DNA from 3 places in the Micromonospora sp. DT15 genome. Region 2 is predicted to be linked to each of the others. Evidence: predicted binding sites of a transcription regulator. Region 2 holds the regulator's gene; each other region holds the start of a gene.
What was found. Region 2 encodes HrcA, which represses chaperone genes, less so after heat shock. Its sites were predicted from a motif close to GGTTNGCACNCTCNNNNNGAGNGTGCNAACC; they were not measured.

Region 1 (4,527 bases), on a different contig from region 2:
TGCCCCGGAAACCCGTTGTGGGCACGGCGGTGGCGTCGCTGCCGGCTTCTTTAGGGCATCTCAGTGGTTCTGCCTTGGGATGAGTCTTGGTTCTAGGCTGTTCGGCGCATCTGTAGCTCGGTTAGGGCTGGGATGTTCGGGTGGGGGACCCGTACCCCGGTGTCCTTGAAGCCCAGGCGCTGATAGGCGCGGTAGGCGCGGTCGTTGCCGACCACCACCTCCAGCAGCAGTTCCGGCCGGCCACAGGCCCGCGACCAGGCGGCCACCCCGTCGATCAGCTCGCCGAGCAGGCCACTGCCGCGCCAGGTCGGCGTGACGTACACGGCGTAGATCACGGTCAGTCCCGGTTCGTTCGGGTGGGTCGTACCACCGGCGTGCCCGACCAGCCGGCCGCCCGGGTCGGCGACGAACTGCGCGTTACCGGCACCGGCCGAGGTGTACGCGACCCGGGCGGCGAACTCGTTGTGCGGTCGGGCCGCCGCGTCCGCCAGGGTCTCCAGGAAGGCCAACGGCGCGTCGGCCAGCATCTCCAGGCGCAGCGCCCGCATCCGGGCGGCGTCCTCCGGCCGGACCCGGCGGATCTCCGCGAGCCGCACTGCCGGCGGGCCCATGTCGGTGGTCATGTCCGCATGCCTACCACAGGGCAGGGATGGCGTTTCGCGAGCTGGGGCCGATCGCCCTCATCTCGGGGCCGCCCGGCGACCGTCCCTCCATTTCGGCAATGACGCGGGCGAATCCGGTGGCTCGGGAATCCGGCCGATCAGCGCGGCCGGTGCGCCTCGGAGTGTGTCTGTTTTGTGGCAGTGCGCGGCCGTCAGTCCTCGTGTAGCGTGCGATTTCGGTCACCTTCTTCAATGGCGGTCATCGATCGCTGAGTCGGTGGTCCGGGGCGTCCGGCTGTGCCGTGCGCCGAGTCAGGCAACGCCGGGCAGAGTGAGGGAAGTGCACAGTGGCACAGGGCTCCGTGAAGTGGTTCAACGCCGAAAAGGGCTACGGCTTCATCGCCGTCGACGGCGGGCAGGACGTTTTTGTCCACTTCTCCGCGATCGAGATGGACGGTTACAAGGCGCTGGACGACGGTCAGCGGGTCGAGTTCGAGATCACCCAGGGCCAGAAGGGCCCACAGGCAGAGCACGTACGCGTCATCGACTGAGCTTCCTGGCCGATCGGCCCCGTGAGTCGGGGCTGCGGCACTGGCGCGTACCCGGGAAGATCGTGAACCGTTCCAGCCGATGCTGAGGAGCGTTCATGACCGACCAGCCACCCCCGCACACTCCGTCCTCCGGGTCGGGGGAGCCGGACCCGTCCTCGCCCGCCGGCAGCCCCGGTCACGCCGGCCCGCCGCCCGGCTGGGGGCCGGGCACGCCCCCGGCCGGCCCGTCCTCCGGCCCCGCCGGTCCGCAGCCCGGCTGGGATCCCGCGCAGGGTGCCTGGGGTGCGGCCCCGCCACCGCAGGGCTGGGCGTTCCCGCCCACCGGGGGCTACCCGCCCGGGTCGGGTCCCTACGGCGGGCAGCCGTGGTACCCGGGGCCGCCGGTCGGCTGGTATCCGCCGGGGTACGGGGTTGACCCGAACGATGCCCTGGTCACGCCGCCCGGCGCGGGTATCGGCGGCTGGTTCAACCGGTGCGGGGGAGCGCTGCGCCGGGGCTGGCGGCAGTTGGTGCCGATCATGCTGCTCACCCAGGTGCTGCCCGCGGCGGTGCTCTCGGTGGTCTCCCTCGGGCTGGACCCGTCGGCGAAGTGGTCCGCCCAGGCCGGATCGACGTCGACCCCCGCGCTGCCGGACAATTTCGTCGCCGAACTGCTGAGCCTCCTGGTCCTGTTGCTCGGCGGCAGCCTCGTCGTCGGGTTGGTGCAGGCCGTCGGGTGGGCCGCCGGCACCTGGGTGATCACCCAGCAGGCGGCCGGTCAGCCGGCCAGCCTGGAGTCCGCGTTGCGCTACGGCTCGCGCCGGGCACTCGGGCTGTGGGCCTGGACCCTGCTCGTCAGTCTGCTCATCGGGGTCGGTGTCTGCTTCTGCGTGCTGCCGGGCATCTACCTGGCCTTCGCGCTGAGCATGGCCGGCCCGGTCTATCTCTTCGAACGGCACAACCCGATCGGTCGATCGTTCCGGATGTTCCACGACCGACTCGGCCTGCTGCTCGGACGGGTGGCCCTGGTGGCCGTGGCGGTGATCGTCGGCACGTTGATCCCCGGTGCCCTGGAAGGGATCGGCACCGGCGCGCTCGGAACGGACCCGTTCTCCTCGGCGGGTACCGCAGCCGGGGCGGTGGTGGTGATCGGGATCACCGCCGTGCTGGCCCTGCCGGCCCATCTCGCGCAGATGGTCGGTCTGCTGGTGACGTACGTCGAGCAGCGTGCCCATGAGGCGCCGGTGAACAGCGCTGGACTGGCCGCGGAACTCGGCTGAGCGGCGGCATCGTGCTTGCACTCGGCAGGGGAGAGTGCTAAACAAGTCATTGGCACTCGCATACCGTGAGTGCCAACGGTCGGGACGGTGGGGCCAGGTTGTGCCGGTGTGGAGACACCGGGGCAGCACATGGCCGGTCGTCGCGGGCTATCCGGCCCGGCCGAAGGACGTCGTCGTCGCCAGGTGGCGACGTCCCTAGGTGCGCACACCAGGCGGCCCATCCGGGGCACACATCTCGGGTGGCCCGTGAGTGTCCAGGAGGACAACGCCGTATGGCCAAGATGATCGCTTTCGACGAAGAGGCTCGCCGCGGCCTCGAGCGGGGCATGAACCAGCTCGCCGACGCCGTAAAGGTGACCCTCGGCCCCAAGGGCCGCAACGTCGTGCTCGAGAAGAAGTGGGGTGCCCCCACCATCACCAACGATGGTGTGAGCATCGCCAAGGAGATCGAGCTCGAGGACCCGTACGAGAAGATCGGCGCTGAGCTGGTCAAGGAGGTCGCCAAGAAGACCGACGACGTTGCCGGTGACGGCACGACGACGGCGACCGTCCTGGCCCAGGCCCTGGTTCGCGAGGGCCTGCGCAACGTGGCCGCCGGTGCCAACCCGATGGCCCTGAAGCGGGGCATCGAGGCCGCGGTCGCGAGCGTCTCGGAGGAGCTGTCCAAGCTCGCCAAGGACGTCGAGACCAAGGAGCAGATCGCCTCCACCGCCTCCATCTCCGCTGGCGACAGCACCGTCGGCGAGATCATCGCCGAGGCGATGGACAAGGTCGGCAAGGAAGGCGTCATCACCGTCGAGGAGAGCAACACCTTCGGGCTGGAGCTGGAGCTCACCGAGGGTATGCGCTTCGACAAGGGCTACATCTCGGCCTACTTCATGACCGACCCGGAGCGTATGGAGGCCGTCTTCGACGACCCGTACATCCTGATCGCCAACAGCAAGATCTCGTCGGTGAAGGACCTGCTCCCGATCCTGGAGAAGGTCATGCAGTCGGGCAAGCCGCTGCTGATCATCGCCGAGGACCTGGAGGGCGAGGCTCTCGCCACCCTGGTGGTCAACAAGGTCCGTGGCACCTTCAAGTCGGTCGCCGTCAAGGCGCCGGGCTTCGGTGACCGTCGCAAGGCCATGCTGACCGACATCGCCATCCTCGCCGGTGGCCAGGTCATCAGCGAGGAGGTCGGCCTCAAGCTCGACGCCGCCAGCGTCGACATGCTGGGCCGCGCCCGCAAGGTCGTGGTGACCAAGGACGAGACCACCATCGTCGACGGTGCCGGTGACGCCGAGCAGATCCAGGGCCGGGTCAACCAGATCCGGGCCGAGATCGACAAGAGCGACTCCGACTACGACCGCGAGAAGCTGCAGGAGCGGCTGGCCAAGCTGGCCGGCGGCGTCGCGGTCATCAAGGTCGGCGCGGCCACCGAGGTCGAGCTCAAGGAGCGCAAGCACCGCATCGAGGACGCCGTTCGCAACGCGAAGGCGGCCGTCGAAGAGGGCATCGTCCCGGGTGGTGGCGTCGCGCTGGTGCAGGCCGGCAAGACCGCCTTCGACAAGCTCGACCTGGTCGGCGACGAGGCGACCGGTGCGAACATCGTCAAGGTCGCGCTGGACGCCCCGCTGCGGCAGATCGCCGTCAACGCCGGCCTTGAGGGCGGCGTCGTGGTGGAGAAGGTCCGCAACATCGAGGCCGGTCACGGTCTGAACGCCGCCAACGGCGAGTACGTCGACCTGCTGGCCGCGGGCATCATCGACCCGGCCAAGGTGACGCGTTCGGCGCTGCAGAACGCCGCTTCCATCGCGGCGCTCTTCCTCACCACCGAGGCTGTTGTCGCGGACAAGCCGGAGAAGACCCCGGCTGCCCCGGCTGGCCCGGGTGGCGGGGACATGGACTTCTGAGTCCAGTTCCGACACCGAACGGGGCGGGCCGCTGACGCGGTCCGCCCCGTTCGTCGTCAGGTCGGCAGTGGGCGCTGGTTGCGCCGTTTCTGTGCCCGGTTGTACGGCGGGAGCAGCTGGATCGGCGCGTCCACCATCTCCTGCGGTTCCTCGGCCACCGGCGGCTCGCCGTCGGTGGTCATCTCGGCCAGTTGCTCGGCGTCGCCGTAGTCGAGCCTGT
Region 2 (4,527 bases):
GCCGCCTCCCGTGCGGTGGCCACCCACTTCTCCCGGGCGCGTACGCCCCGGTCACCGCGCCACTGGGTCACCGAACGCGATGCCGCCCAGGGCACGATCTCGTCCACCCCGACCTCGGTCATCGCCTGCACGGCCAGCTCACCCCGGTCGCCCTTGGCGATGCCCTGCACCGTCACCAGTCGGGGTACTGGCGCGTCCGCGTACCCCCGGGAGGTGACGGTGACCTCCAGGCTGCCCCGGCCGACGGCCGTGACCACGGCGGCGGCCGTGCCACCCCGGCCGTCGGCGAGCAGAAGCTCCTCGCCGACGCGCAACCGCTGCACTGTCGCGGCGTGGTGCCCCTCCGGGCCGTCCAGGGTCAGCGCGTCGCCGGTGGGCAGCGCCTCCACCAGGAACAGCGGCGCGGACACCTCAGGCGTGCCCGTTGAACGCGTCGCGCATCCGGGAGAAGAAGCCGCCCTGCTTGGACAGCTCGGCGACCTCCTCACCACGGGTCTTGGCGAAGTCGCGCAGCATCTTCTCCTGGTCCGGGTCGAGCTTGGTTGGCGTCCGCACGTCCAGGTGGACGTAGAGGTCTCCCCGGCCGGTGCCGCGCAGGTGCGGCACGCCCCGGGCGCGCAGTCGCAGCGTGCTGGCCGGCTGGGTGCCGGCCTTGACGTCGACGGTCTCCTCGCTGTCCAGCGTCTTGATGGTCAGCCGGGTGCCCAGCGCCGCCGCCGTCATCGGCACCGTGACCCGGCAGTGCAGGTCGTCGCCCTTGCGGGAGTACACGTCGTGCGGGCGCTCGTGGATCTCCACGTAGAGGTCGCCGGCGGTGCCCCCGCCGGGGCCCACCTCGCCCTGCTGGGCCAGCCGGATCCGCATGCCGTCCTCGACACCGGCCGGGATCTTGACGGTCAGCGAACGGCGGGTCCGCACCCGGCCGTCGCCGGCGCAGGTGGGGCAGGGGTGCGGGATGGTGGTGCCGTAGCCCTGGCACACGGTGCACGGCCGGGCGGAGACCACCTGGCCGAGGAAGGTGCGCTGCACCGACTGCACCTCGCCCCGACCACCACACGCCTCGCAGGTCGCCAGGTGCGTGCCGGCGGCCGTGCCGGCGCCGGAGCAGGTGGTGCAGAGCACCGCCGTGTCGACGGTGATCGGGGCCTCCACGCCGAAGGCCGTCTCGTGCAGGTCGAGTTCGAGCCGCAGGATCGCGTCGGCCCCAGGGCGGGTACGCGGACGGGGGCCACGGGCGCCACCTCCGGCACCGCCGAAGAACGCGTCCATGATGTCCTGGAAACCGACGAACGGGCCAGCGCCTCCGGGGCCACCCGGGCCGCCGGCACCGCCGCCACCAGGGGCGAGCGGGTCACCACCCAGGTCGACGATCTGCCGCTTACGGTCGTCCGAGAGGACCTCGTACGCGGCGTTGATGTCCTTGAACTTCTCCTGAGCCTCCGGGTCCGGATTGACGTCCGGGTGGAACTGGCGCGCCAGCTTGCGGTAGGCGCGCTTGATCTCGTCATCGGAGGCTTCCCGGCTCACACCGAGAATGCCGTAGTAGTCCCTGGCCACTGCGTTCCGTGTCCTCATGTTCGTCTCGCGTTGCGCCGGTCGGCGGCCGCAGCCGGCCGCATCGGCCCTGACCAATCAGTTCTGGGCCAGCAACTCGCCCACGTAGCGTGCCACGGCGCGGACCGTGGCGATGTTGCCGGGGTAGTCCATCCGGGTGGGCCCCAGCACCCCCAGGCCGCCCAGGATGGTGGTGCCCGGGCCGTACCCGGTGCTGACCACCGAGGCGGCTCGCAGGTTGTCGAACTCGTTCTCGTCGCCGATCAGCACCCGGGTCGTGCTCGGCTCTGTCTCACCGATGAGCTTGAGCAGCACGACCTCCTCCTCCAGAGCTTCGAGGATCGGCCGCAGGGAGCCCTGGAAATCGAGCAGGCCGCCCCGGGTGAGGTTCGCGGTGCCGGCGAGGGCGATCCGCTCCTCGTGCCGCTCGACGAGCGTCTCCAGCAGGACGGTGGCGAGCGTGGTCATGGTCGGACGCAGGCCGGGCGGCGCTTCCTCGACCAGCGCCTGCACCAGCGGGGGCGTCTCGGACAGCCGGGCGTTGGCGAGCTTCTCGTTGATCAGTCGGCGCAGGTCGGTGACGTCGTCGGCGGGCACCGGGCCGGGCAGCTCCACGAGTCGCTGCTCCACCCGCCCGGTGTCGGCGATCATGACGAGCATCAGCCGGGTGGTGGAGATCGGCACCAGCTCCAGGTGACGCACCGAGGATCGGGCCAGGCTCGGGTACTGCACGACGGCGACCTGTCGGGTCAGCTGGGCGAGCAACCGCACCGTGCGGTGCACCACGTCGTCGAGGTCGACCGCGCCGACCAGGAAGCGCTCGATGGCCCGGCGCTCGGCCGGGCTGAGCGGTTTGACCCGGGACAACCGGTCGACGAAGAGGCGGTAGCCGCGGTCGGTGGGCACCCGGCCGGCACTGGTGTGCGGCTGCCGGATGTAGCCCTCCTCCTCCAGCACGGCCATGTCGTTGCGGACCGTGGCCGGGGAGACCCCGAGCTGGTGCCGCTCGACCAGCGCCTTGCTGCCGACCGGCTCCTGGGTGGAGACGTAGTCTTCGACGATGGCGCGGAGCACGGCGAGTTTCCGGTCGTCGAGACCCATCCTCCGCACCTCCTGTCGCACGTCGGCCGCCGGCGCTCTGGGCCGGCCGGGCCGTCCTGGCACTCGACTGTAGCGAGTGCCAGTCTACGTCGGCGGGCCCGCCCACGCGATGATCAACGGCCACCCTTCGGTGCGGCCCACGACACCCTGTTGGGCCGATCGGCCCGCACTGCGAGGCGAAGTCGCTCTGGTGCGGCGTTGCCACCGGCACCTACCGTGACATCCATGACTGAACCTCCTCGCCCTCCCGGGTCGGGCGACCCCGGCAACTACCCGCCGGAGCCCACCTCCCCCGGGCCGTACCCGTCGGCCGAGCCGCCCACCGCACCACTGTCCGGGGCGCCCGGCCCGGCCGGCTATCCCCCGCCCGGTGGCTATCCGCCGCCCACCGGTGACCAACCGCCGTCAGGCGGCTACCCTCCGGCAGGCGGCTACCCCCCGCCCGGGGGCTATCCCCCGCCCGGCGGCTACCCGCCCGGCGGCTACCCGGCCGGTGGGGCCTACGGCGGCCCCGGCGGTGGCTACGCCAACAACGAGGACAAGACCTGGGCGTTGGTCGCGCACTTCGGCGGCGCGCTCGGCGCGCTGGTCAGTTTCGGTCCGCTGGGCTTCGTTGCCCCGCTGATCGCCTACCTGGCCCGTGGCCAGCAGTCGCCGACCGTCCGGGCGCACGCTATCGCCGCTCTGAACTTCCAGATCCTCTGGTCGATCATCGCGTTCGTACTGCTCTTCGTGAGCTGGTGCCTGCTCTTCCTGCCCAGCATCGCCGTCGTGGTGATCCAGATTCTGTTCGGGATCATCGCCGGCATGAAGGCCAACGAGGGCACCCCGTACCGCTACCCGATGACTGCCAGCTTCATCAAGTGAACCGGGCCGGCCGCTCCCCCGGCCGGCCCGATTCACGGCCGTCCCGGTCCCGGAGCGGTGGGCCACTCAGGGCAGCAGGTCACGCACGACCGCGTCGGCGAGCAGCCGCCCGCGCACTGTGAGCACCGCCCGGCCGGCGGCGTAGTCGTCGGCTGCCAGCAAACCGCCGGCCAGGGCCCGCTCGGCGCCGGCCCTGCCGGCAGCGTCGAGCACCGCCAGCGGGAGACCGCTGGCCAACCGCAGCCGGAGCATCACGTCCTCCATGTGCGCCTCGTCGACGGTGAGCACCTCCCGGGCCAGGCCGGGAGACTCCCCGGCGGCCAACCGTTTGGCGTACGCCGAGGGGTGCTTCACGTTCCACCAGCGGACCCCGCCGACGTGGCTGTGCGCCCCCGGCCCCAGCCCCCACCAGTCCGCGCCGGTCCAGTAGAGCAGGTTGTGCCGGCAGCGGGCGTCGTCGGTGCGCGCCCAGTTGGAGACCTCGTACCAGGAGAGCCCGGCCGCGTCGAGCGCGGCCTCCGCGGCCAGGTAGCGGTCCGCGGCCACGTCGTCACTGGGGTACGCCAGCTCGCCGCGCCGCATCCGGGCGGCGAGCCGGGTGCCGTCCTCGACGATCAGGGCGTACGCGCTGACGTGGTCCACCCCTGCGGCGACGACCTGCTCCAGCGAGGCGGCGAAGTCCTCGGGACGCTCCCCCGGGGTGCCGTAGATCAGGTCCAGGTTGACGTGCTCGAACCCGGCGTCGCGGGCCTCCAGGGCGGCGGCGGTGGCCCGGCCGGCGCTGTGTTTGCGGTCCAGGATCGCCAGCACCCCCGGGGAGGCGGACTGCATGCCCAGCGAGATCCGGGTGTAGCCGGCAGCTCGCAGCAGCTTCAACGATTCCGGGGTGACCGATTCGGGGTTGGCCTCGGTGGTCACCTCGGCGTCGGCGGCCAGCCCCCACGTGCTGTTGATGCCGTCGAGGATGCGGGCCAGGTCGTCGGCGGGGAGCAGGGTCGGCGTGCC
Region 3 (4,527 bases), on a different contig from region 2:
ACGTATTTCGCGTCACACCGGCTCCACAAGACCGCGCAGGTGCATAGTTTGTTGGGAGCGATAACAATTCAGCAACGCGACTGTTACTCCGCGGGTATCCCACGGGGGTGTCGACGTAACGACTGTCGTCAGTGGGTCTGCAACGGCGCGCTACGGGCGTCGGTCAGCGCCACCAGATCCGCCGCGGCCAGTTCGAGTTGCAGACCACGCCGACCAGCCGAGACGTAGATCGTCGGGAGATCCAGCGCGGATTCGTCCAGCACTGTGGGCAACCGTCGACGCTGCCCGAGCGGGCTGATCCCACCGCGTACGTAGCCGGTGGCCCGCTCGGCGACCGCCCGGTCGGCCAACGCCGCCCGCTTGCCGCCGACCGCAGCCGCGAGAGCCTTCAGATCCAACTCGCCGGTGACCGGAACGACCGCCACGGTGAGCGCGCCGTCGACGTCGGTCACCAGAGTCTTGAACACGCGCTCCGGTGCCACGCCGAGCGCCACCGCCACCAACGCGCCGTAGTTCGGGGCGTCCGGCGCCACCCGGTACGGATGGGTGCGATGCGCGATGCCCCGCTTGACCAAGAGTGCCGTTGCCGGCGTGCCCTGTCCCGCCACAGCGAAGACGCTAGTCGAGACGGCGCTAGTCGACCGGCCGGCCGATCAGCACCGTCGGTGCGCCGCCGACCCGGGTGAGCACCAGACTCGCCGCCGCGTCCCCGGCCAGCCGCAGGTCCCGCCGGAGCTGCTCCGGGGTGAGCGCCGAACCCCGCTTCAGGATCTCCACCCGGCCCACCCGGCGCTCCCGCAGCAGCGCCCGCAGGCGCTTGAGCGAGAACGGCAACACGTCGGTGATCTCCAGGCAGCGCGCGTACGGGGTGCGGACCGGCTGGTCGGCGTAGAGGTAGGCGATGCTCGGATCGCCCAGGTTGGCGTCCAGTTCGCTGGCCAGTTCGGCCACGAGGTGCGCGCGCACCACCGCCGGGTCCGGGTCGTACAGGTAGCGACGCGGCGGCCCGACCGGCGCCTCGGCGGCACCCGAGCCGGTGAGCTGGTGGCTGCGGGCCTCGGCGCCCCGTTGGCGGTAGAGGGTGGCGCGACGGGGCACCTCCGCCAGCTCACCGCACCAGAGCGCGGCCTCGACCAGGTCGCCGTCCACGCTGACCCACTCGGCCTCCGCCCCGGCCGGGATGAGCGCGTGGTCCAGGCCCGGCGCGACCTTCACCACAGTGCGCGGCACCCGCTCGGCCAACCCGGTGACGAAGTCCCACGGTGGCGAGTAGGCGCGCGGGTCGAAGATCCGCCGCCCGGTGCCGGTGGCGCGGCGGGCCGGGTCGCAGAAGACCCCGTCGACCCTTGCCACGTCGAACCCGGTCGCGTCGCCGCACTCGACGGTGAACAGCTCGGCCAGGCCGGCCGCCTCGGCGTTGGCGGCGGCCATCGCCGCGGTCACCGGGTCAGCCTCCACCCCGTACACCCGGATGCCGGCGCGGGCGGCGGCCAGCGCGTCGGCCCCGAGCCCGCACCCGAGATCGGCCAGGGTCCGCACGCCGGCCGCGTGCAACCGGGCGGCTCGACGGTCGGCGACCACCCGGCGGGTGGCCTGCTCCAGGCCGGGGCGGGTGAGGAACATCCCAGCGGCGGCCGAGCCGAACTTGCCCACCGCCCGGTGGCGCAGCTCGGCCTGGGTCAACGCCGCCGCGGCCAACGTCGGCGGCACCCCGGTCGCGCGCAGGGCCGACGCCGCGACCAGTGGATCACCGCCGGCCAGGTCGGCCGCCGCGGTGAGCGCGGCCGACCCCTCAGGGGTACGTAGCGCCGCCAACTGATCGAGATCCACCCGGCCATTGTCCCGTCCGACTCGGAAAACTTGGCTGGCGGGGCGCGACGCGCTGGCACTCTCCTTGACGGAGTGCTAGCCACGGAATAACCTGCGATTAGCACTCTCACCCTGAGGGTGCCAGCTTCCGGGTCTCGCGACCCGGGTGCGCACGCCAGGCGGACCGGCACCCGCGACGACGGCACCGCCCGGTGGCATGAGGCAGATTGACGCTGGTCAGCCCCGCTGGCCAGCAACGAAACCAGTACCCCAGGAGGGTATGCCCGTGACTACCGCGACCAAGGTTGCGATCAAGCCGCTCGAGGACCGCATCGTGGTCCAGGCGAACGAGGCTGAGACCACCACGGCGTCGGGCATCGTGATCCCCGACACCGCCAAGGAGAAGCCGCAGGAGGGCACCGTCCTCGCTGTGGGCCCGGGGCGCGTCGACGACAACGGCAACCGGGTTCCGGTTGACGTGCAGGTCGGCGACACCGTCCTTTACTCGAAGTACGGCGGCACCGAGGTCAAGTACGCCGGCGAGGAGTACCTGGTGCTCTCCGCCCGCGACGTCCTCGCGGTCATCGAGAAGTAAGCAACCGATCAGTGCCACTGCCCCGGTCCGGCTCGCCGGGCCGGGGCAATGGCGCTTCGAAGGGACATTAATGGCGAAGATCCTGAGCTTCTCGGACGACGCCCGGCACCTGCTGGAGCACGGTGTCAACGCCCTCGCGGACGCGGTCAAGGTCACCCTCGGCCCGCGCGGGCGCAACGTCGTCCTGGACAAGAAATTCGGTGCGCCGACGATCACCAACGATGGTGTGACCATCGCCAAGGAGATCGAGCTCACCAACCCGTACGAGAACCTTGGCGCGCAGCTGGTCAAGGAGGTGGCGACCAAGACCAACGACGTCGCCGGCGACGGCACCACCACCGCGACCGTGCTGGCCCAGGCGATGGTTCGCGAGGGTCTGCGCAACGTGACCGCCGGGACCAACCCGGCCGGTCTCAAGCGGGGCATCGACGCGGCGGCCATGAAGGTCTCCGAGGCGCTGCTCGGCAAGGCCGCCGAGGTCACCAGCAAGGAGTCGATCGCGAACGTGGCGACGATCTCCGCGCAGGACTCCACGATCGGCGATCTGATCGCCGAGGCGATGGAGCGCGTCGGCCGCGACGGTGTCATCACCGTCGAGGAAGGCTCGATGCTCACCACCGAACTGGACGTGACCGAAGGTCTCCAGTTCGACAAGGGCTTCATCTCGCCGAACTTCGTCACCGACCTGGAGGGTCAGGAGTCCGTCCTTGAGGACGCGTACATCCTGGTCACCACCCAGAAGATCTCGGCGATCGAGGAGCTGCTGCCGCTGCTGGAGAAGGTCCTGCAGAACAGCAAGCCCCTGCTGATCATCGCCGAGGACGTGGACGGCCAGGCGCTCTCCACCCTGGTGGTCAACTCGCTGCGTAAGACCCTCAAGGTCTGCGCGGTCAAGGCCCCCGGCTTCGGTGACCGGCGCAAGGCAATGCTCCAGGACATCGCGATCTCCACGGGCGCCGAGCTGGTCGCCCCGGAGCTGGGCTACAAGCTCGACCAGGTCGGCCTGGAGGTGCTTGGCACCGCCCGGCGCGTCGTGGTCGACAAGGAGAACACCACGATCGTCGACGGCGGTGGCCAGAAGGCCGACGTCACCGACCGGGTCTCCCAGATCCGCAAGGAGATCGAGGCCTCCGACTCCGACTGGGACCGGGAGAAGCTGGCCGAGCGGCTGGCGAAGCTCTCCGGTGGCATCGCCGTCATCAAGGCCGGCGCGGCGACCGAGGTCGAGATGAAGGAGCGCAAGCACCGCATCGAGGACGCCATCGCGGCGACCAAGGCTGCGGTCGAGGAGGGCACCGTGCCCGGCGGCGGCGCCGCCCTGGTGCAGATCCTCTCGGTGCTCGACGACGACCTGGGCTTCACCGGTGACGAGAAGGTCGGCGTCTCGGTCGTGCGCAAGGCGCTCGTCGAGCCCCTGCGCTGGATCGCCCAGAACGCCGGTCACGACGGCTACGTCGTGACGCAGAAGGTCGCCGACCTCACGTGGGGCAACGGCCTCGACGCCGCCAAGGGCGAGTACGTCGACCTGGTCAAGGCCGGCATCATCGACCCGGTGAAGGTGACCCGCAACGCGGTCACCAACGCCGCCTCGATCGCCGGTCTGCTGCTCACCACGGAGAGCCTCGTGGTGGACAAGCCGGAGCAGGCCGAGCCGGCCGCCGCCGGCGGGCACGGCCACGGCCACCAGCACGGCCCGGGCTTCTGATCCGGTAGCGACACCCGTTCCGGGGCGCACCGCCGTCAGGCGATGCGCCCCGGCTCGTTCCTGTGGGCTGCCAGGTCATTACCGAACGCTGACGTTGTTGGCGACCGGGCGAGATGATCGCGCACACTGGGCCGATGAGCACCACGTCACGGCGGTACGCCGCGTTGGCCGGAATAACCGCCGCCGCCGTCGCGATCGGGATCGCCGAACCGGTCGCGGTGTTGACCGGCCCCCGGTCGGCGCCCCTGGTCGCGGTCGGCGGGGTCGTCGTCGACGCCGTCCCCGAATCGCTGAAGCAACTCGCCATCGACCTCTTCGGCACCGCCGACAAGATCGCGCTGCTGGTCGGCACGGCCGTGTTGCTGGGAGGCTTCGCCGCCGTCTTCGGCGTACTGGCGGTCCGCCGACTGGCGTTCGG

Region 1: the regulator HrcA is predicted to act here: its motif matches at 2,460-2,490, upstream of groL (chaperonin GroEL).
Region 3: the regulator HrcA is predicted to act here: its motif matches at 1,926-1,956, upstream of groES (co-chaperone GroES).

What each region holds. Positions count from the first base shown of each region.
Region 1 is NZ_JBNCKJ010000011.1:264,661-269,187, forward strand. Features, by position in the region: gene ACLQ3F_RS24405 (GNAT family N-acetyltransferase) at 93-623, opposite strand; gene ACLQ3F_RS24410 (cold-shock protein) at 950-1,153, shown strand; gene ACLQ3F_RS24415 (hypothetical protein) at 1,249-2,412, shown strand; gene groL (chaperonin GroEL) at 2,685-4,307, shown strand; gene ACLQ3F_RS24425 (hypothetical protein) at 4,364-4,527, opposite strand, start outside.
Region 2 is NZ_JBNCKJ010000015.1:65,339-69,865, reverse strand. Features, by position in the region: gene ACLQ3F_RS28135 (16S rRNA (uracil(1498)-N(3))-methyltransferase) at 1-410, opposite strand, end outside; gene dnaJ (molecular chaperone DnaJ) at 412-1,557, opposite strand; gene hrcA (heat-inducible transcriptional repressor HrcA) at 1,633-2,655, opposite strand; gene ACLQ3F_RS28120 (DUF4870 domain-containing protein) at 2,881-3,522, shown strand; gene hemW (radical SAM family heme chaperone HemW) at 3,589-4,527, opposite strand, start outside.
Region 3 is NZ_JBNCKJ010000005.1:280,171-284,697, forward strand. Features, by position in the region: gene ybaK (Cys-tRNA(Pro) deacylase) at 129-608, opposite strand; gene ACLQ3F_RS13805 (THUMP-like domain-containing protein) at 634-1,830, opposite strand; gene groES (co-chaperone GroES) at 2,090-2,404, shown strand; gene groL (chaperonin GroEL) at 2,475-4,109, shown strand; gene ACLQ3F_RS13820 (molybdopterin-dependent oxidoreductase) at 4,244-4,527, shown strand, end outside.